One region of the Streptomyces cyclosori genome, then DNA from elsewhere that is predicted to be linked to it. Evidence: riboswitches for the same ligand, from Rfam matches in the RefSeq annotation. Region 1 holds a riboswitch; the other holds the start of a gene.
The links. A riboswitch is a leader RNA that binds a small molecule or an ion and turns the genes downstream of it on or off. The one in region 1 is predicted to bind cobalamin.
Positions count from the first base shown of each region.

Region 2: another riboswitch for cobalamin. It lies ahead of AB5J87_RS24360 (CbtB domain-containing protein); the one in region 1 lies ahead of AB5J87_RS35120 (CoA-acylating methylmalonate-semialdehyde dehydrogenase).

Region 1 covers NZ_CP163520.1:7,969,167-7,977,471, reverse strand. The annotation lists gene AB5J87_RS35150 (dihydrofolate reductase family protein) at 1-42, shown strand, start outside; gene AB5J87_RS35145 (hypothetical protein) at 207-1,382, opposite strand; gene AB5J87_RS35140 (DUF2975 domain-containing protein) at 1,807-2,298, shown strand; gene AB5J87_RS35135 (helix-turn-helix domain-containing protein) at 2,298-2,519, shown strand; gene AB5J87_RS35130 (winged helix-turn-helix transcriptional regulator) at 2,622-3,014, opposite strand; gene AB5J87_RS35125 (SDR family NAD(P)-dependent oxidoreductase) at 3,108-3,857, shown strand; cobalamin riboswitch at 4,041-4,212, shown strand; gene AB5J87_RS35120 (CoA-acylating methylmalonate-semialdehyde dehydrogenase) at 4,404-5,903, shown strand; gene AB5J87_RS35115 (acyl-CoA dehydrogenase family protein) at 5,909-7,054, shown strand; gene AB5J87_RS35110 (enoyl-CoA hydratase/isomerase family protein) at 7,051-8,136, shown strand; gene mmsB (3-hydroxyisobutyrate dehydrogenase) at 8,133-8,305, shown strand, end outside.
Region 2 covers NZ_CP163520.1:5,506,975-5,515,279, forward strand. The annotation lists gene AB5J87_RS24330 (DUF4383 domain-containing protein) at 1-446, opposite strand, end outside; gene AB5J87_RS24335 (hypothetical protein) at 526-1,929, opposite strand; tRNA gene AB5J87_RS24340 (tRNA-Val) at 2,099-2,170, shown strand; gene AB5J87_RS24345 (DUF6415 family natural product biosynthesis protein) at 2,283-3,125, opposite strand; gene AB5J87_RS24350 (helix-turn-helix domain-containing protein) at 3,270-4,520, opposite strand; gene AB5J87_RS24355 (DUF6879 family protein) at 4,581-5,315, opposite strand; cobalamin riboswitch at 5,612-5,748, shown strand; gene AB5J87_RS24360 (CbtB domain-containing protein) at 5,782-6,006, shown strand; gene AB5J87_RS24365 (CbtA family protein) at 6,025-6,795, shown strand; gene AB5J87_RS24370 (hypothetical protein) at 7,127-7,411, opposite strand; partial or broken gene AB5J87_RS24375 (RNA-binding S4 domain-containing protein) at 7,550-7,903, opposite strand; gene AB5J87_RS24380 (DUF2277 domain-containing protein) at 7,985-8,215, shown strand.

The sequences.
Region 1 (8,305 bases):
GCCAACGGCCTGCAGAAGAACGTCTTCGAGGTGGTCCGCTGACACGGCTCCCGCCCTCGCCATGGCGCCCGGCCAGCACTCATGGGCGATCGGCGCCGAGCGCGGCCGGTGATGCCGAGCCCGGGAAACACCCTTGTGCCGGCGGTCGACACCCTCATGCGTGAGGGCGTCGACCGCCGGCACTCCCGTTCCGCGGATCCCGTGGCTCAGGTGTTGTCGTCAGCCTTCCGGCGGCGCAGCATGGTGAAGCCGAGGCCCGCGGCCCCAGCGGCTGCGGCACCGCCACCGGCGAGCAGCAGGGTGTTGCCACCGGACTCGACGCCGTCGGCACCGGCCTTGACTCCGCCCTTGGGCATCGTCGTGTGACGGCCCTCCTCCGGCTTGGCCGTCTTGCCGGTCCACGCCTGGAGGATCTTGCCGTCCTTGGTGACGGTGACCTTCAGGCCGCTGGGGAGGGTGACCGACGGACGGATCTTGGCGTGGACACCGTCGAGGGCGGCGCCGTTCTCGTCCCATATCTTCGCGCCGTAGACGCCGTCGGTGCCCTTGCCGACCAGCGCGCTGTTGCCGTCCTTCAGCTTGACGGTCCACTCCTTCGACTCGTCCTTGCCGGGCTTCGGCTTCGGGTTGGGCTTGCTGCTCTTGGTCCACTCCTGCACGATCTTGCCGGACTTGGTGAGGGTGACCTTCAGTCCCGACCTGAGCGTGGCCGTCGGCTTCGCGTTCGCCTCCAGGGCCTGGCCGACGTTGCCGTGCTTGTCCCACAGCTGGGCGCCGAAGACGCCGTTCTTGGCCTTGGAGACGATGGCCTTGCCGCCGTCCCGCAGCTTGACGGTGCGCTCCTGGTAGTCGTGTCGGCCACCCTCACCACCCGGCTTGGTGTCGGTCCAGACCTGCTTGAGGTCGCCGCCGTGCAGCAGGGTGACTCTCAGGCCGGAGTCCAGCGTCTTGGCGGAGCCCGGCCGCTCCAGCGTGCCGATGGCCTTGTCGAACCGGCTGAACAGTTCGGCGCGGGGCTTGCCGAGAATCCAGTTGATCTTCGCGACACCGCCGTCCTTCAGGCTCACCGTCTTGGACTCCACCTGGTCCTGCGGCTTGTCCTGCTCGCGCTCCGCGTCTGGCTTGGTCTCGGGCTTCGTCTCGGGACCGGGCTTGATGTCCGGGGTGGTCTCGGGCTTGTCCTCGGGCCTGCTCTCCGGCTTGGTGTCCGGGGTGGTCTCCGGCCGGTCCGGGTTCTCCGGCTGGACGACCGAATTCGTGGGGTGGGAGCCCGGCGCGGCCGGGGAGTCGGCGAAGGCGGCCCCCATCGGCAGGGCTACGGCAGTCACCGTACCTGCGGCGATCGCGGCGGTACGGAACATGGTGCGGCGGCTGGCCTTCACGGTTTTTCTCCTGTCTCAAGCGGCTGAGCGCCGCCGTTCGTTCGGACAGAAAAAAGGTAAAGGGCTGGTATTGCGCTCCCAAGTAGGAAACGTAACGGGCAGCCCTATGTCGCTTCACGAAACTGTTACTCGCAAACCCTCGGACGAGCGAGGACCAATGGCCTTCCGGCAAGGACTTCCGCCCCTGCCGGATCACAGGATTCCCGGCTACTCGCTCGAATTATTGTTGCCTTTTCCATCAAGACGCCGAATTCCAGTCCTCAACATTTCCTGTGCGGCATTGCAAGGGTCGGCCATCCGCAGAGCACCACAAGGCCGCCATGCGATCGGAGGCGCGGGCGGCGCCCGGCCCGTGGAGCACCCCGCTTGCCCTACCTATCGAATCTCGATAGATTTACATCGTGATTCGATGGAAGGGTGTGGCATGGGAAAGCTGACCGTACGGGCGCTGCGCGGCGTGCTCGCGGTGGTGCTCGCGGGCACCGCGTTCGTACAGACCATGATGATGTGGACGCTGATCAGCGGAAACGATCCCGAGGACGGTTCGGTACCGCTGACCGCCCTGCGGGTGATCACCATCGTGGGCATGGTGTCGGTGCAGGTCGCCCTCGTCTGCGTATGGCGGCTGGTGACGATGGTGCGGCGCGGGACGGTGTTCTCCCACGCCGCTTTCCGGTACGTGGACGGCGTGATCGGATCGATCGTGGCGGCTGCCCTCGTGTGGTTCACCGTCACGGGCGTCAATGCCCCGGGCCAGCGGGACGACCCCGGCGTCACCCTCATCATGGGCGGGATCGGCGTGGCCATCCTGGGAGTCGCACTTCTCGTGCTCGTCCTGCGCATGCTGCTCGCCCAAGCCGTCGCACGCGACGGCGAGGCGGCACAGATGCAGGCAGAGCTGGACGCGGTGATTTGATGCCGATCGCCGTCGACATCGACGTCATGCTGGCCAAACGCAAGATGTCCGTGGGGGAACTCGCGGACCGCATAGGGATCACCCCCGCCAACCTCGCCGTACTGAAGAACGGCCGCGCCAAAGCCGTACGCTTCGCGACGCTCGCCGCGCTCTGCGAGGTACTCGACTGCCAGCCGGGCGACCTCCTGCGCTGGGAAGGCGAGGACGCCGCAGACGCCTGACGCGCGGGACGGACCGGCAGCCGTACTCCTGCCGCGAGGCACAGAGGACTCGGCGGACAGCGCACACGTGCCAGGGCTCCCGGACCGTCAGGCGCGGGGCGGCTACTGCCGGCTGTCGTACTGCTCCTGGGCGGCGAGGAGTTCGTCTCCGTGGCGGCCGAACCAGTGGATGAGTTCGGTCAGCGGCCCGGCCAGGCTGACGCCGAGCTCCGTCAACGTGTAGGTGACCTGGGGCGGGTTGGTGGGTGCGACCTCGCGGTCGACGAGCCCGGCCCGGGCCAGCGCCTTGAGGTTCTGCGACAGCATCTTCTGGCTTATGCCACCCACTCGTTGGTGCAGCTGCGCGAAGCGGTGCGGGCCCGCGATGAGGGCCGAGATGATCAGCGTCGCCCAGCGGCTCGTCGTCTGATCCATGATCGGCCGGAGCACGCACTTGTTGTCGAAGGTGTCGTGGGCCAGGAGTCGGGCGGCCGTCGCGACCTGCTCAGTTTCCATCACGTCATCAGGTTACAAAAAAGTACGTACTTCCCCGCAGTAAGCACCTTTCCTACGGTGACTTTCACCAGCACCAACGTTCAAGGAGCCACTGTGAGCAGCAACAACACGCGTACGGCGATCGTCACCGGTGCGTCGAAGGGTCTCGGCGCGGGGATCGCCAAGGCGCTGGCGGGGAGCGGCGCGGCCGTCGTGGTCAACTACCGCGAGGACGCGGCGGGCGCCGAGCGGGTCGTCGCGGACATCGCCGCCAAGGGCGGCCGGGCCATCGCGGTCCGGGCGGACGTGACCCGCGGTGACGACGTGCGCGAACTGTTCGACCGTGCGCGCGAGGAGTACGGGCCGGTCGACGTGCTCGTGAACAACGCGGCGGTCGTCACGTTCGCACCGCTGTCGCACATCACCGAGGAAGAGTTCCAGCGTGAGATGAACACGAACCTGCTGGGCCCGATCCTCACCACCCAGGCCCTGGCCGCGCAGGACGACATCGACGCCGCGTCCATCATCAACGTCTCGACGGCGGGCACCCTCACCCACCCGTCGTACGCCTCGCTGTATGTCGCGTCCAAGAGCGCCGTCAACGCGTTCACCATCGTCGCGGCCAAGGAGCTGGGCCCGCGCGGCATCCGGGTCAACGCGATCATGCCCGGCCCCTCCGACACCGAGGGCAGCAGGGCGATGGGATTCCCGGGCTCGGCACAGGAAGCGCAGGCGATCGCCGACACTCCGCTGGGCCGCACGGGCACCCCGGAGGACTACGGCCCGCTGGTCGCCTTCCTGGCTTCCGACGACGCCCGCTGGATCACCGGAGACGTCATCCTCGCCTCCGGCGGCATGCGCTGACGCTTCGTCAGTCACGGGCCCGCCGGCGGCCCGGACCCCAAGGGGCGCGTCCGGCCAGGTCAGCGGCGCGCCCGGGGCCCGCAACGATGCCGGTGGCCGCCGGGAGGAGGGAGACGATGCGCGTGGTCCGGCTGTAGGCGCGTCAGGGAAGCTCTGGACTTACTAGGACGTCCAACTATATCTTCGGGGAAGTAGGTCCGCGGTGCAGGGAAGCCGGTGTGAATCCGGCACGGTCCCGCCACTGTGACCGGGGAGTGTGCTGCCATCCACACGCCACTGACGAGGTCTGTCGGGAAGGCGGGCGGCACATGGTGATCCGGGAGTCAGGATACCGGCCGCGGATGTTCCGTGTTGTCCACGAGGATGGAGCAGACACGCATGGCACCGGTTTGTACCCACGACCCTGGTGATCCGGCGGAGCGCGCACACACCACGTCCGCGCGCTCGTAGTTCTCACGGCCCGCCGCAGCGGCGCACCCCGATCCGGGTGCCGTCCGCCGGCCAGCCGTGCCATCCCCGGAGCCGACCTGACGAGAGCAGGCATCCATGGTCCGAGAACTCACCCACTTCATCGGCGGAAAGCACACCACCGGCACGTCCGGGCTCTTCTCCGACGTCCACGACCCGAACACCGGCGCCGTCCAGGCCCGCGTCCCGCTGGCCGGGCGCGCCGACACCGAGGCGGCGATCGCCAACGCCGAGTCAGCGCAGGCCGATTGGGGCCAGTGGAACCCCCAGCGGCGCGCCCGCGTCCTGCTGCGCTTCCTCCAGCTCGTCGAGGGCGAGCGCGACGCGCTGGCCCGCCTGCTGTCGGCCGAGCACGGCAAGACGATCGCCGACGCCCACGGCGACCTGCAACGCGGCCTGGAGGTGGTCGAGTTCGCCGCGGGGATCCCGCACCTGCTCAAGGGCGAGTTCACCGACAACGCCGGCACCGGCATCGACGTGCACTCGCTGCGCGGCCCGCTCGGCGTGGTCGCCGGCATCACCCCGTTCAACTTCCCGGCGATGATCCCGCTCTGGAAGGCCGCCCCCGCCCTGGCCTGCGGCAACGCCTTCATCCTCAAGCCGTCCGAGCGCGATCCGTCCGTACCGCTGCGCCTCGCGGAGCTGTTCTTGGAGGCGGGCCTGCCGCCGGGCGTGCTGAACGTCGTCAACGGCGGCAAGGAAGCCGTCGACACGCTCCTGGAGGACCCGCGCGTCCAGGCCGTCGGCTTCGTCGGCTCCACCCCGATCGCCGCGCACATCTACGCCACCGCCGCCGCGCACGGCAAGCGCGCCCAGTGCTTCGGCGGCGCCAAGAACCACATGGTCGTGATGCCCGACGCCGACCTCGACCAGGCCGTGGACGCACTGATCGGCGCCGGATACGGCTCGGCGGGCGAGCGCTGCATGGCCATCTCCGTGGCCGTACCCGTGGGCGAGGAGACGGCGGACCGCCTGGTCACCGCCCTCAAGGACCGGATCGCCACCCTCAAGATCGGCCGCTCCGACGACCCGGAGGCGGACTTCGGTCCCCTGGTCAGCCGCGACGCCCTGGACCGGGTGAACCGCTACGTCGACATCGGGGTGAACGAGGGCGCCGAACTCGTCGTGGACGGGCGCGGGTTCACCCTGCCCGGTCACGAGAACGGCTACTTCGCGGGCGCCACCCTCTTCGACCGCGTCTCCCCGCAGATGCGCGTCTACCGCGAGGAGATCTTCGGCCCCGTACTCACCGTCGTGCGGGCCGCCGACTTCGAGGAGGCGCTGCGCCTGCCCAGCGAGCACCCGTACGGCAACGGTGTGGCCGTCTTCACCCGCGACGGGGACACCGCCCGCGAGTTCACCCGCCGGGTCAACACCGGCATGGTCGGCGTCAACGTCCCCATCCCGGTGCCCGTCGCGTACCACACCTTCGGCGGCTGGAAGCGGTCCGGGTTCGGGGACCTCAACCAGCACGGACCGGACTCGATCCGCTTCTACACCCGCACCAAGACCGTCACCTCGCGCTGGCCCTCCGGGGTCAAGGAGGGCGCGAGCTTCACCATCCCGACGATGGGGTGAGCGCCATGACCTCCACCCTCACCAAGGACCAGCTCGCCCTGGCCGAGGTCACCCTCGACTTCGCCCAGGAGCAGCTGGCCCCCCATGCCGTCGCCTGGGACCAGGACAAGCACTTCCCCATCGACGTCATCCAGCGGGCCGCCGCACTCGGGCTCGCCGGTGTGTACGTCCGCGAGGAGCACGGCGGTTCGGCCCTGTCCCGCAGCGACGGCGTCCTCGTCTTCGAGACGCTCGCGACGGGCTGCCCGTCCATCGCCGGGTACCTCTCCATCCACAACATGGTCGCCTGGATGATCGACCGCTACGGCGACGGCGCCCAGCGCGCCCGCTGGCTGCCCCACCTGTGCTCCGCGGCCACCCTGGGCAGCTACTGCCTGACCGAACCGGGCGCGGGTTCGGACGCCGCCGCGCTGTCCACCCGCGCCGAGCGGCAGGGCGACCACTACGTGCTGAGCGGCGTCAAGCAGTTCATCTCGGGGGCCGGGTCCGCCGGCCTCTATGTGGTCATGGCCCGCACCGGTGCACCGGGTCCGGGCGGCATCTCCGCGTTCGTCGTCGCACGCGAGGACCCGGGCGTCTCCTTCGGGCCCAACGAACGCAAGATGGGCTGGAACGCCCAGCCGACGCGCCAGGTGGTCCTCGACGGCGTCCGCGTCCCCGCCGACCGGCGGCTCGGCGCGGAGGGCGACGGGTTCCGCATCGCCATGAACGGCCTCAACGGCGGCCGGCTCGGCATCGCCGCCTGCTCGCTCGGCGGCGCCCAGAGCGCCCTCGACCGCTCGCTGACCCATCTGGCGGACCGCGAGGCGTTCGGCAGCCGACTGCTGGAGCGCCAGGCGCTCCAGTTCCGCCTGGCCGACATGGCCACCGAGCTGGCCGCCGCCCGGGCGCTGGTCCGCCAAGCCGCCGAAGCCCTGGACACGGGTGATCCGCTGGCTCCCCGCCTGTGCGCGATGGCCAAGCGGTTCGCCACCGACACCGGCTACGCGGTGGCCGACGCCGCGCTCCAACTGCACGGCGGTTACGGCTATTTGAGCGAGTACGGCATCGAGAAGATCGTCCGCGACCTGCGCGTCCACCAGATCCTCGAAGGCACCAACGAGGTCATGCGCGTGATCGTCGCGCGCGGACTGACGGAGACCCTGCGATGAACCACACCCCCCATCCCGCACACGACCACGTCCTGCTGCGGACCGAGGGCCACGCCGCCCACATCACCCTCAACCGCCCCAAGGCCCTCAACGCCCTGACCCATCCCATGGTGCTCCGGATCGATGAGGCGCTCTCGGCCTGGGCCGACGATCCCCGCGTCGCACAGGTCGTCATCGACGGCGCCGGCGAGCGGGGCCTGTGCGCGGGCGGCGACATCCGCGCGATCCACGAGGACGCCCGCACGGGCGGTACCGCCTCGGCGGACTTCTGGCGGGACGAGTACCGGCTCAACGCGCTCATCGCCCGCTACCCCAAACCGTACGTCGCCCTCATGGACGGCATCGTGATGGGCGGCGGAGTCGGCGTCTCGGCCCACGGCAGCGTCCGCATCGTCACCGAGCGGTCCAAGGTCGCGATGCCCGAGACCGGGATCGGCTTCGTCCCCGACGTCGGCGGTACGTATCTCCTCGCCCTGGCCCCCGGAGAACTCGGCACCCACCTCGCGTTGACCGGGGCTCCCGTGGGCGCCGCCGACGCGCTGCTGTGCGGGCTCGCCGACCATTTCGTACCGTCCTCGCAACTGCCGCCTCTCGTAAAGGATTTGAGCACCTCACCGGTGCACGACGTCCTGGAGCGGTACGTGACGCAGCCACCGCCCGGCACGCTCGACGCCGCCCGCGACTGGATCGACCACTGCTACGCCGCCGACACCGCCGAGGAGATCATCGAACGGCTGCGGGCCTCGGGCGTGCCCGCCGCCAAGGAGGCCGCCGACACCCTGCTGTCCAAGTCCCCCACGGCCGTCAAGGTCACCCTGGCCGCGCTCCGCCGGGCCCGCCACCTGGGACCGCTGGAGCGGGTGCTGGAGCAGGAGTACCGCGTCTCCTGCGCGGCGCTCGCCTCCGCCGACCTGGTGGAGGGCATCCGCGCCCAGGTCATCGACAAGGACCGCGACCCGCACTGGTCACCAGCCACGCTGGCGCACGTCACCCCCGCACACGTGGACCGCTACTTCGCCCCGCCCGGCACGCGCGAGCTCCGCCTCGACGCGATCGCCCCGTCCCAGGAGGTCGTCTGGTGAGCACCACCGTCGCGTTCATCGGCCTCGGCCACATGGGCGGCCCGATGGCCGCCCGCCTCGTCGAGGCCGGACACCGCGTCCTCGGCTTCGACCTCGTCCCCGCCCTGCTGGCCTCCGCCGCCGCGACCGGGGTCGAACCCGCGGCCTCTGCGGCGGAGGCCGCGGCCCG
Region 2 (8,305 bases), 2.5 Mb from region 1:
AAGACCATCAGGGCCAGGCCCACCAGGAAGCTGAAGATCACGTTCTGCATCTTGAACGCGAGGAAGTTGGCCGAGCCCCGGTCCAGCAGGGCCAGGTTCACGAACCCGCTGATCAGGAAGAGCACGCCGAGCGTCATGTTCAGCCAGGAGGCGAAGTTGCCGCCCTTGACCATGCCGTACAGCAGGAGCGCGCCGACGACGATCGAGATCACGCTGAGGGTGCCGTTGGTGCTCAGCCCGGCGACTTCCTTGCCGCCGGTGTCGAAGAACCCGATGTTGTGCGTGAGCCCGAGGATGCCGAAGACGAGCAGGAACAGCCCCATGATGCCGGCGCCGAAGCGGTACACCTGGCTCAGCCGGTGGTCGACCGGCAGGTGCTCGTCCAACGCGACCCGGTGGGCGAGCGTGGGGCGGTGCAGGGCGTGCAGCGGCTGGTGGGTGGCCATGGGCGGCCTCCTAGAATCGTCCGTACCTCCCAGGATCCGCCCGTCCCGCCCCCGGGACAACTCGTCCCGGTGACGACCGTCAGGCCCCGTGCCCGCGCTCCTCGCGGATCTGCGCCACCACGCGCGCGGCGGACCGGCGGACCGCCTCCGTCTCGGTGAGGAAGTGCCAGTAGTCGGGGTGGCGGCCCTCCAGCGAGGCGACCGCCCGGTCCAGCCGCGCCACCGCCTCGTCGAGCGGCCCGGCGTGGCGCGGGTCCGGCGTGTTGCGGCCCGCCATCGCCAGCCGCTGGGCGTCCCGCAGCGCGAACCGGGTCCGCTGGACCTCCTGCTCGGGGTCCTTGGCCACCGCGTCCAGGCTCCGCAGCCGGTCACCGGCGGCCGAGACCGCCTCGTCCGTGGCGTTGAGCAGGGCCCGGACCGTGCTCAGCCGGGAGGTGGCGTCGGCCCAGCGCTGCTCGGTGCGCGCGGTGGCCGCCTCCGCCAGCTTCTCCTCGGCCTGCCGTACGTTGGCGAGCGCCTGGTCCGGGACGTGCTGGAGGTCCTGCCAGCAGGCGGCGGAGAACCGGCGCCGCAGCTCGCTGAGGACCGGGTCGACGGTCCCGGCGCGGGTGGTCAGCGCCTGTGCGCGGGTGCGCAGCGAGACGAGGCGGTGGTCGATCTCGGCGGCCCGCTCGGGCAGCCGCTCGGACTCGGCGCGCACGCCCTCGGCCTCGCGCAGCACCCGCTCGGCCCGCTCCAGGGTCTCGGGCACGCCGTGCTGTCCGGCGCCCTGGTTGAGCCTGGTCAGCTCGGGCGCGAGGGCCGCGAGCCGGGCGGCCAGATCGTCCGCTCTCAGTCCGGACGCCCGCACCGAATCGAGAGCGGTGCTCGCGGCGAGGAGCGCCTGTCGCGCCCGCTCCACGGCCGGGGCGAGCCGCGCCAGCTGGGCCTCGGCGGTGGAGAGCAGCGGGCCCAGGCTCTGCTCGAACCGGTCGAGCTCGCCCTTGACCCGGACGAGGTCGTCCTTGGCCCGGGTCAGCTCGCCGCGGGCCCGGGAGGCCACCGAGGCGTCCAGGTCGTCGCGGTCCAGGTCGTGCGCGTCCACCGCGGTGATGTAGTCGTTGCTGACCTCGTCGATCCGGCGCCCGAGCGCCGCGAAGTCGTCCACGGCCTTGCGGGCGCGCGGCGAACCGTCCACCGCGGTGATCGTCTCGATGGAGATCCGCAGATCGCGCTGGGCGGTGTCCAGCTCGTAGAAGGCGGCGGCAGCCGCGTCCTTGGCGGCCTGCGCGTCGGCCCGCACGCTCTCGCCGCGCCCCCCGAACCACCGCCGCGTCCCGCCCCCGGCGAACGCGCCGGGCAGCAGCGCGGCGCCCAGCACCAGCGGCAGGGCGGCCAGCGCCAGCGTGTCGGCGACGACCCGCCGCGCGCTCGCGGCCCGCGTCACGGGTCCGGGGACGGGGGCACCGGCTCCGCTGTCCGGCCGCGCGTGTGTCGCCGTCACATCCCTCTCCCGTGCCGTGTCCGCCTGCGGGTTCATTCTCCCACCTGGTACTGACGAACACACCGCCCGATTAGTTCGCACCCGGCCCCGTCCCACCCGCCGCGCCCATGGGTTTGCGGCCCCGGCCCGGACGCCATGTACGCTGTTCCCTCATCCACGGATGTGCCACGGGCGTGTAGCTCAGGGGTAGAGCGCTGCTCTTACAAAGCAGATGTCGGCGGTTCGAAACCGTCCATGCCCACCGTGACGCTCCCCAGCAGGTGGGAGCGTGTGTGACGGCCCCTCAGTCCTGATCGACTGAGGGGCCGTTTCCGTGAGCGGAATCCACCGGGGTCCCCCCCGCCCGGGGGCGGTCATCGGGACGCTGTCGGCGTACCGAGGGTGTGCAGCAGCCGTACGGTGTCGACGCAGCATCTGGCGAGGCGCTGGGCGTGGGCGTACTGCTGCGAGAGGTCTTCCGCCGCGCTGTCGAGGCCGAGCTGGCGGTGTGCCTCGGTGACGCCGAGGAGGGTGCGGCTGCGTGCGGGATCGTCCGCTTCCAGGCGGGCCTCGGCGTCCTGGAGGGCGGGCAGCAGCACCATCAGGTGCCCGCGGCAGCGCAGTGTCCGCACGACGGCGTCGTCCAGCGACAGGGTGCGGGCACGGGCGGGTGCCCCGTCGAGGAGGCTCCGGCACTCCAGCGCGATGCCGTCCAGGTCGGGCCGGACGGGGTCGGGGACGCCGGGTCCGGCGGCCCGGCGGCGGCCGAGGCGGATGACGGCGTCGATGCCGGTGGGCGGGCAGTGGTCCTCGCGGTGGCGGGGCGGGCAGATCCAGTACGGTCCCGGCCGGGCGGTGCGGTGCGGTGCGGGGACGCCGAGCCAGGTCGTCCCGGGGGTGAGCAGCTGGGCGTCCGGGGTGTTGTGGTGGGCGCAGGTGCCGGGCGGTACGAGGACGTAGTACGAGACGCTCGCGGCGTAGGCGTCGTGGATGACGGGCCCGCCCAGCGTGCGGGCCAGATAGGCGCCGACCGTTCCGGGGTCGCCGCTCTGTGCGGCGGCATGGATGATCGCGGCGCCGATCCGGACGGCGCCGAAGACGCGGCCGGTGGGCAGCAGCGCGAGGCCGTGCCTCGTCCACTCCTGGCGGGCGGTCGCGGGGGTGGGGTGCGCGGAGGCGAGCCAGTCGGAGACCGACCTGGTGGCCTGGTCCGTCATGACGAGATCACCGCCGTCACGTCGGTGCTGTGGCCTGTGCAGATCGGAATGGCGAACACGGGAGCCCCTCGTCGGTGAAGTGATCCTCCTCATCGACCGTAGGGGGGTGCTCCCAGAGGAGAGGACACGATCCGTGTCCCCTCTTCACGCGGCGAGCAGGCCGACCTTCGTGGCGAGCTCGGCCGCACGGCGCCGCCGGTCACCGACCTTCGACTCCACCTCTTCGAGGATGATCGACTTCGCGTAGCCGTTGTAGCGGACCGTCTCCGGCGCCGCCGCGAACGCCTTGCCGAGAGCCGCGATCGCCACTTCCGGCTGCCCGTCCAGCCGGAATCCGCGCGCCTCCTCGATCCGGTGCCGGGCCCGGCGCGGCCGGGACGGGATCGTCGCGCTGTCCGCCCGCCCGGCCTGCCTCACCGACTCCGGACCAGCGTGCAGCTCGACCGCCACGGTCACCGCGTGCGCGCCCATGATGGCGCGGGAGAACGACGTCACTGGATGGAAGTAGTCGGCCGGCAGACGCCCGGCCATTTCCCGTGCTCTGTCCCAGTGCCCCCAGGCGACACCCTTGTCCCCGCGGCGGGCTGCCGTGTACCCGGCCTCGAACGTGAGGGCTCCAGCGATCGCCAACACGGGAGCGGACGCGTCGGGCAGAAGAGGTGCCAGATACCGGAGGGCCTCGTCCGTGACCGCGTCGGCAGCGTCGTAATGACCCGGTCCTGAGTCGCGGTGCGCCTGCGCCATCAACCATGCGGCGACACCCACGGAGTGGGGATCGTCGCTCTGCTGGGCTGCGACCATGCCGCGCTCGGCAACTCGCCACAGCAGGCTGCTGTCGGGCTGGTAGGCCACGAAGAACTGCGACAGTGAGTAGACCTCGGCCAGCACTGCCTGCGCCGCCCGCCATTCGGCGGGCTGCCGTGCCTGGCGCACGGCGAGCTGCGCGTCCTCGATGAGGCTCGGCAGCAGTTCGCCGATGACTTCGCGATGGTTGGGCGCCGAGTGCCGCTGCGACCATGCTCGTTCGAGCCGGGCTCGAAGGTGTGCGGCGGGCGGGGCCTCCCTGGTCGTGGTGAGCGGGTACGCGTCGACGGCGGCCCGTACGGCTGCGAGCCGCGGGTGCCCGGGGCCGATGAACAGATCGACGTGCATGTCCGGGCGGCCGGTCAGGTCGGCCAGGTCGCGGACCCGCAGAGCCTCTGCGACGAGCATGACCATTTCCACCCCGGGCGGCTGGAGCTGGCCGTTCTCGATTCGCTTGACCCAGGACGGCGACATGCCGACCAGCCCAGCGATGACTGTGCGGGTCATGCCTCGGCGCTCGCGGAGGATCTGCATCCTCTGGCCGAACTTGAGCGGGTCGATGTAGGGGTCCGGGGTAGCGGCAGATGACACGGGCTTGCCCTTCATCTCTGTGCAGCTAGTCGCTTCACAGGGTATGGGGCAGCGCCCCTCTCATGTGAGCCCCGTCGACGTACCGCCCGGGTTGCGGGCCGCGTGGTGCCAGGCCGCGTCGCGTGACTGGCAGGCGGACAGGACCTCGGGCGGGTCCTCGGTGACGTACACGCCGAGCGTGGCGTCGTTCTCGTCGAACGCGAAACGGGCCAGGACGCGGGAGTCGAAGAGCCAGAAGTCGTGTTCCGGCAGGCGCAGTTCCCGGGCCCGGGTGCGTGTGAGGTAGCGGATGTCCTCTCCTGCGGCCCTGTTGCCCGGCGCGCTCGCGAGGAGGAAGCGCTGCCCGTCCGTGGCCGGTTCGTCGAGGAGCCGCACCCGCTCGAACCGCTTCCCGGCGGCGGTCTGCTCGGCGACGTTCTCCCGCCACGCGTTCGGGGGCTCTGCGGCGATGTCCTCGCCCGCCTGCCAGCGGGCCCACTTGGCGCTGTCGCGGTCGGTGGCGTAGCCGCGGCGGGTCTCCAGTCGCCAAGCCGTGTGCCGGAACTCCCTGAACAGGGCGGCAATGGCAGAGAACGGCTGGAGCCCGGGCGCGGCCGTACGGGGCGCGTACTGGGAGAGGAGGTCGCGCGGCACGCGGACGAACGTCTCGTTGGCCTGCACGTCACGCAGCTGAACCAGATGTTCCGGGTCGGTCTCGCGGTTGCCCTGGACCAGGATCTCGCCGGTCCCAGGGATCTCGTACAGGGCCGGGCAGTTGCCGTCGTCACTGGTGGTGCCGATGAACCGGAGCGTCATGGGGTCCTCCATCTGCGGCATGGAGGACCAGGATGCGGTGGACGACGTGGGTCCGGGTGCGGATTGCGGCGGATTGCGAATCCGGGCCGGATCGGTTGCACAGGGCCGCTGCCCCCGCAGCCCCCCGCCCGCCGGAGGGGGCCTCCTGCCGTCCGGGCGGGCCCGAGGGCCCGTCCCACGGTGAGATCAACATCACGCGTACGGCCACGGGCCGAGCGGAACACCGGCGTTCACGCACTTGGCGCGGGGGTTGTGCATCCGTGCGCCATGGCGTTGGGGGGCGTCGCACGGTACGGTCACGTCGACATAAGGACGGTGTGAAGGAAGCCCGGTGCAATTCCGGCACGGTCGCGCCACTGTGAACCCGGTCGAGCCCCTCCCCAGGGGCGAGGGCGGGAGAGTCAGACCCACCACCGTCATCACAGGCACCAATGACCGGGACGCGTGTTCCCCAGGAGGTTCTGCCATGGCACTCTCCGCCGCCCCTGCGCCCGATGCGCCGGCGACGCCCGCCATCACCCCGATAACCCTGAAGGCGATCGCCCCCTGGGCGCTCTTCTTCGGCATCCTCATGCTCGTCCTGCTCTACTTCGTCGGCGCCGAGCAGGGCGCCACGAGCCTCGTGTCGGGTGAGAACGTGCACGAGTGGCTCCACGACGGGCGCCATCTGCTCGGCTTCCCCTGCCACTGAGACCAGGGGTACCGACTCGTGAACTCCCTGTCCGTCAGGGCCCTCCTGGTCCGCGGCATGCTCGCCGGCCTCGCGGCCGGCGTGCTGGCGCTCGTCGTCGCCTACCTCCTCGGTGAGCCCCGCGTCGACTCGGCCATCTCGTTCGAGGACGCGCACGCGCACGAACACGGCGAGGAAGTGTTCAGCCGCACGCTCCAGTCCACCGGCGGCCTCGCCACCGGCGTGCTGGTCTTCGGCGTGGCGGTGGGCGGCATCGCCGCCCTCGCGTTCTGCGTCGCGCTCGGCCGCATCGGCCGTTTCGGGGCGCGCGCCACGGCGGCGTTCGTCTCGCTCGGCGCGTTCCTCACCGTCTATCTGGTGCCGTTCCTGAAGTACCCGGCGAACCCGCCGTCCGTCGGTGACCCCGACACCATCGGCAAACGCACCGCCCTGTACTTCCTGATGATCGCGCTGAGCGTGCTGCTGGCCGTCGCCGCCGTGATCCTCGGCAAGCGGCTGGCACCCCGCCTGGGCAACTGGAACGCGACCGTCGCCGCGGCGGGCGCCTTCCTGGTCGCGGTCGGGCTCGCCTACGCGTTCCTGCCCGCCGTCAACGAGGTGCCGAAGGACTTCCCGGCGATGCTGCTGTGGCAGTTCCGGCTCGCGGCCCTCGCCATCCAGCTCACCCTGTGGGCCGGCTTCGGGCTGCTCTTCGGCCATCTCGCCGAGCGGCTGCTGGTGCCGGCGCCCGCCGCGGCCGGGTCCGCCACGGGCACGGCCGCCAAGAGCCCGGCGGCGTCCGCCCACTGAGCCCGCGCCGGGCGCGCGGCGCACGCACAAGGGCCCCGGACCGCTCGGTCCGGGGCCCTCGCGCGCGTGGGCCGTGCCCGGCGCCTAAGCGTGCGCGGCGGCGCCGGGCGGGTGCTGGTGGCGCCGGTTCGGCACTGGATCGGTGCCGGTTGGGCCCGGACCGGTCCTGGATCGGTGCCGGTTCGGGCCGGTTCGGTGCCGGTGGCGCTGGATCGGTCGCGGTGACCTCGCTCCGGTCACCCTGGGCGTCGTTCCGCGCGTACGCCGTGCGCGTCGGTGCCGGTCCGGTCCTCGTACGTCGGGTACGTCGGTGCCGGGTCCGGCCGCCGGTTCAGTCCGGGCGGCGCAGCGAGAACAGCCGGAGCTGCCGCTCCCTGCGATAACGCCGCTCCCACCGGTCCATACGGTCCCGGCGGTCGCGGTACGACCGGTAGTCGTTGTCCTGGCCGCGGCCGGAGCCACCGCCTCCGGACGAGCCGCCGGTCGGTGCCGTGGAGCGGCCACGGCGTGGGACGCTGAAGAGTACGGCCACCACGGCGACGCACAGCACGATGCCGCCGAGACTGAAGCCGAAGCCGTACAGGACCAGCGCCAGTACGAGCATCCACAGGATCATGGCGTGTTCCTCTAGGGACGGATCGGGGGCTCCCCTCGCCCCCAGGGCCCTCCAACTTACTCCGCGAGGGCGGGAGTTGGCCTCCGAGTTACGTTCTGGCCAACCGCGCGCCCCGGTTCCGCCCCGGCCGCGACCCGGCTACAGCCCCCGCAGCCGCTCCATGTCCCGGCGGTCCCGCTTGGTCGGGCGCCCCATGCCCCGGTCGCGCACCCCGGCGGCGAGCACATCGGCGCGCGCGGGCGGCGGCGGGCTGTTGTCGACGTAGGTCTCGGCCGCGATCGCCGCGCCCACCCGCTTGCGGATGACCCGCGAGACCACCACGATCCGCTCGCGCCCCTCCAGGCGCAGCCGCACCTCGTCGCCCACCTTCACGGTGTGCGCGGGCTTGACCCGCTCGCCGTTGAGCTGCACGTGCCCGGCGCGGCAGGCCGTCGCCGCCATGGAGCGCGTCTTGGTGAGCCGCACCGACCAGATCCAGCTGTCGATCCGTACGGGCCCCTCGGAGATCCCCTCTGCTGCCATGCCCCCGACTCTAGACCCGCCGTTGTCAGTGGCACCCGTCACACTGGGGGCATGTGCAGAAGCATCAAGACGCTCAGGCCCCCGGCCCTCCCCGAAGAGGCCACCGACGAGGAGATCCGCGCGGCGGCCCTGCAGTACGTGCGCAAGGTCTCCGGCTTCCGCGCGCCCGCCGCGCACAACCGCGAGGTCTTCGACCGGGCGGTCGACGAGATCGCGCGGGCCACGGCCGAGCTGCTCGAAGGACTGGAGATACGGGGAGTGCCGGTCAGGACGTCGGCCTGACCGCGACGGCCTGACCGCGACGGTGTGACGGCGTCGGCGCGACCGCGGCCGTGCGGCGCCCGCGAGGGGCGGCGCCGGGCGTGCGCGCGT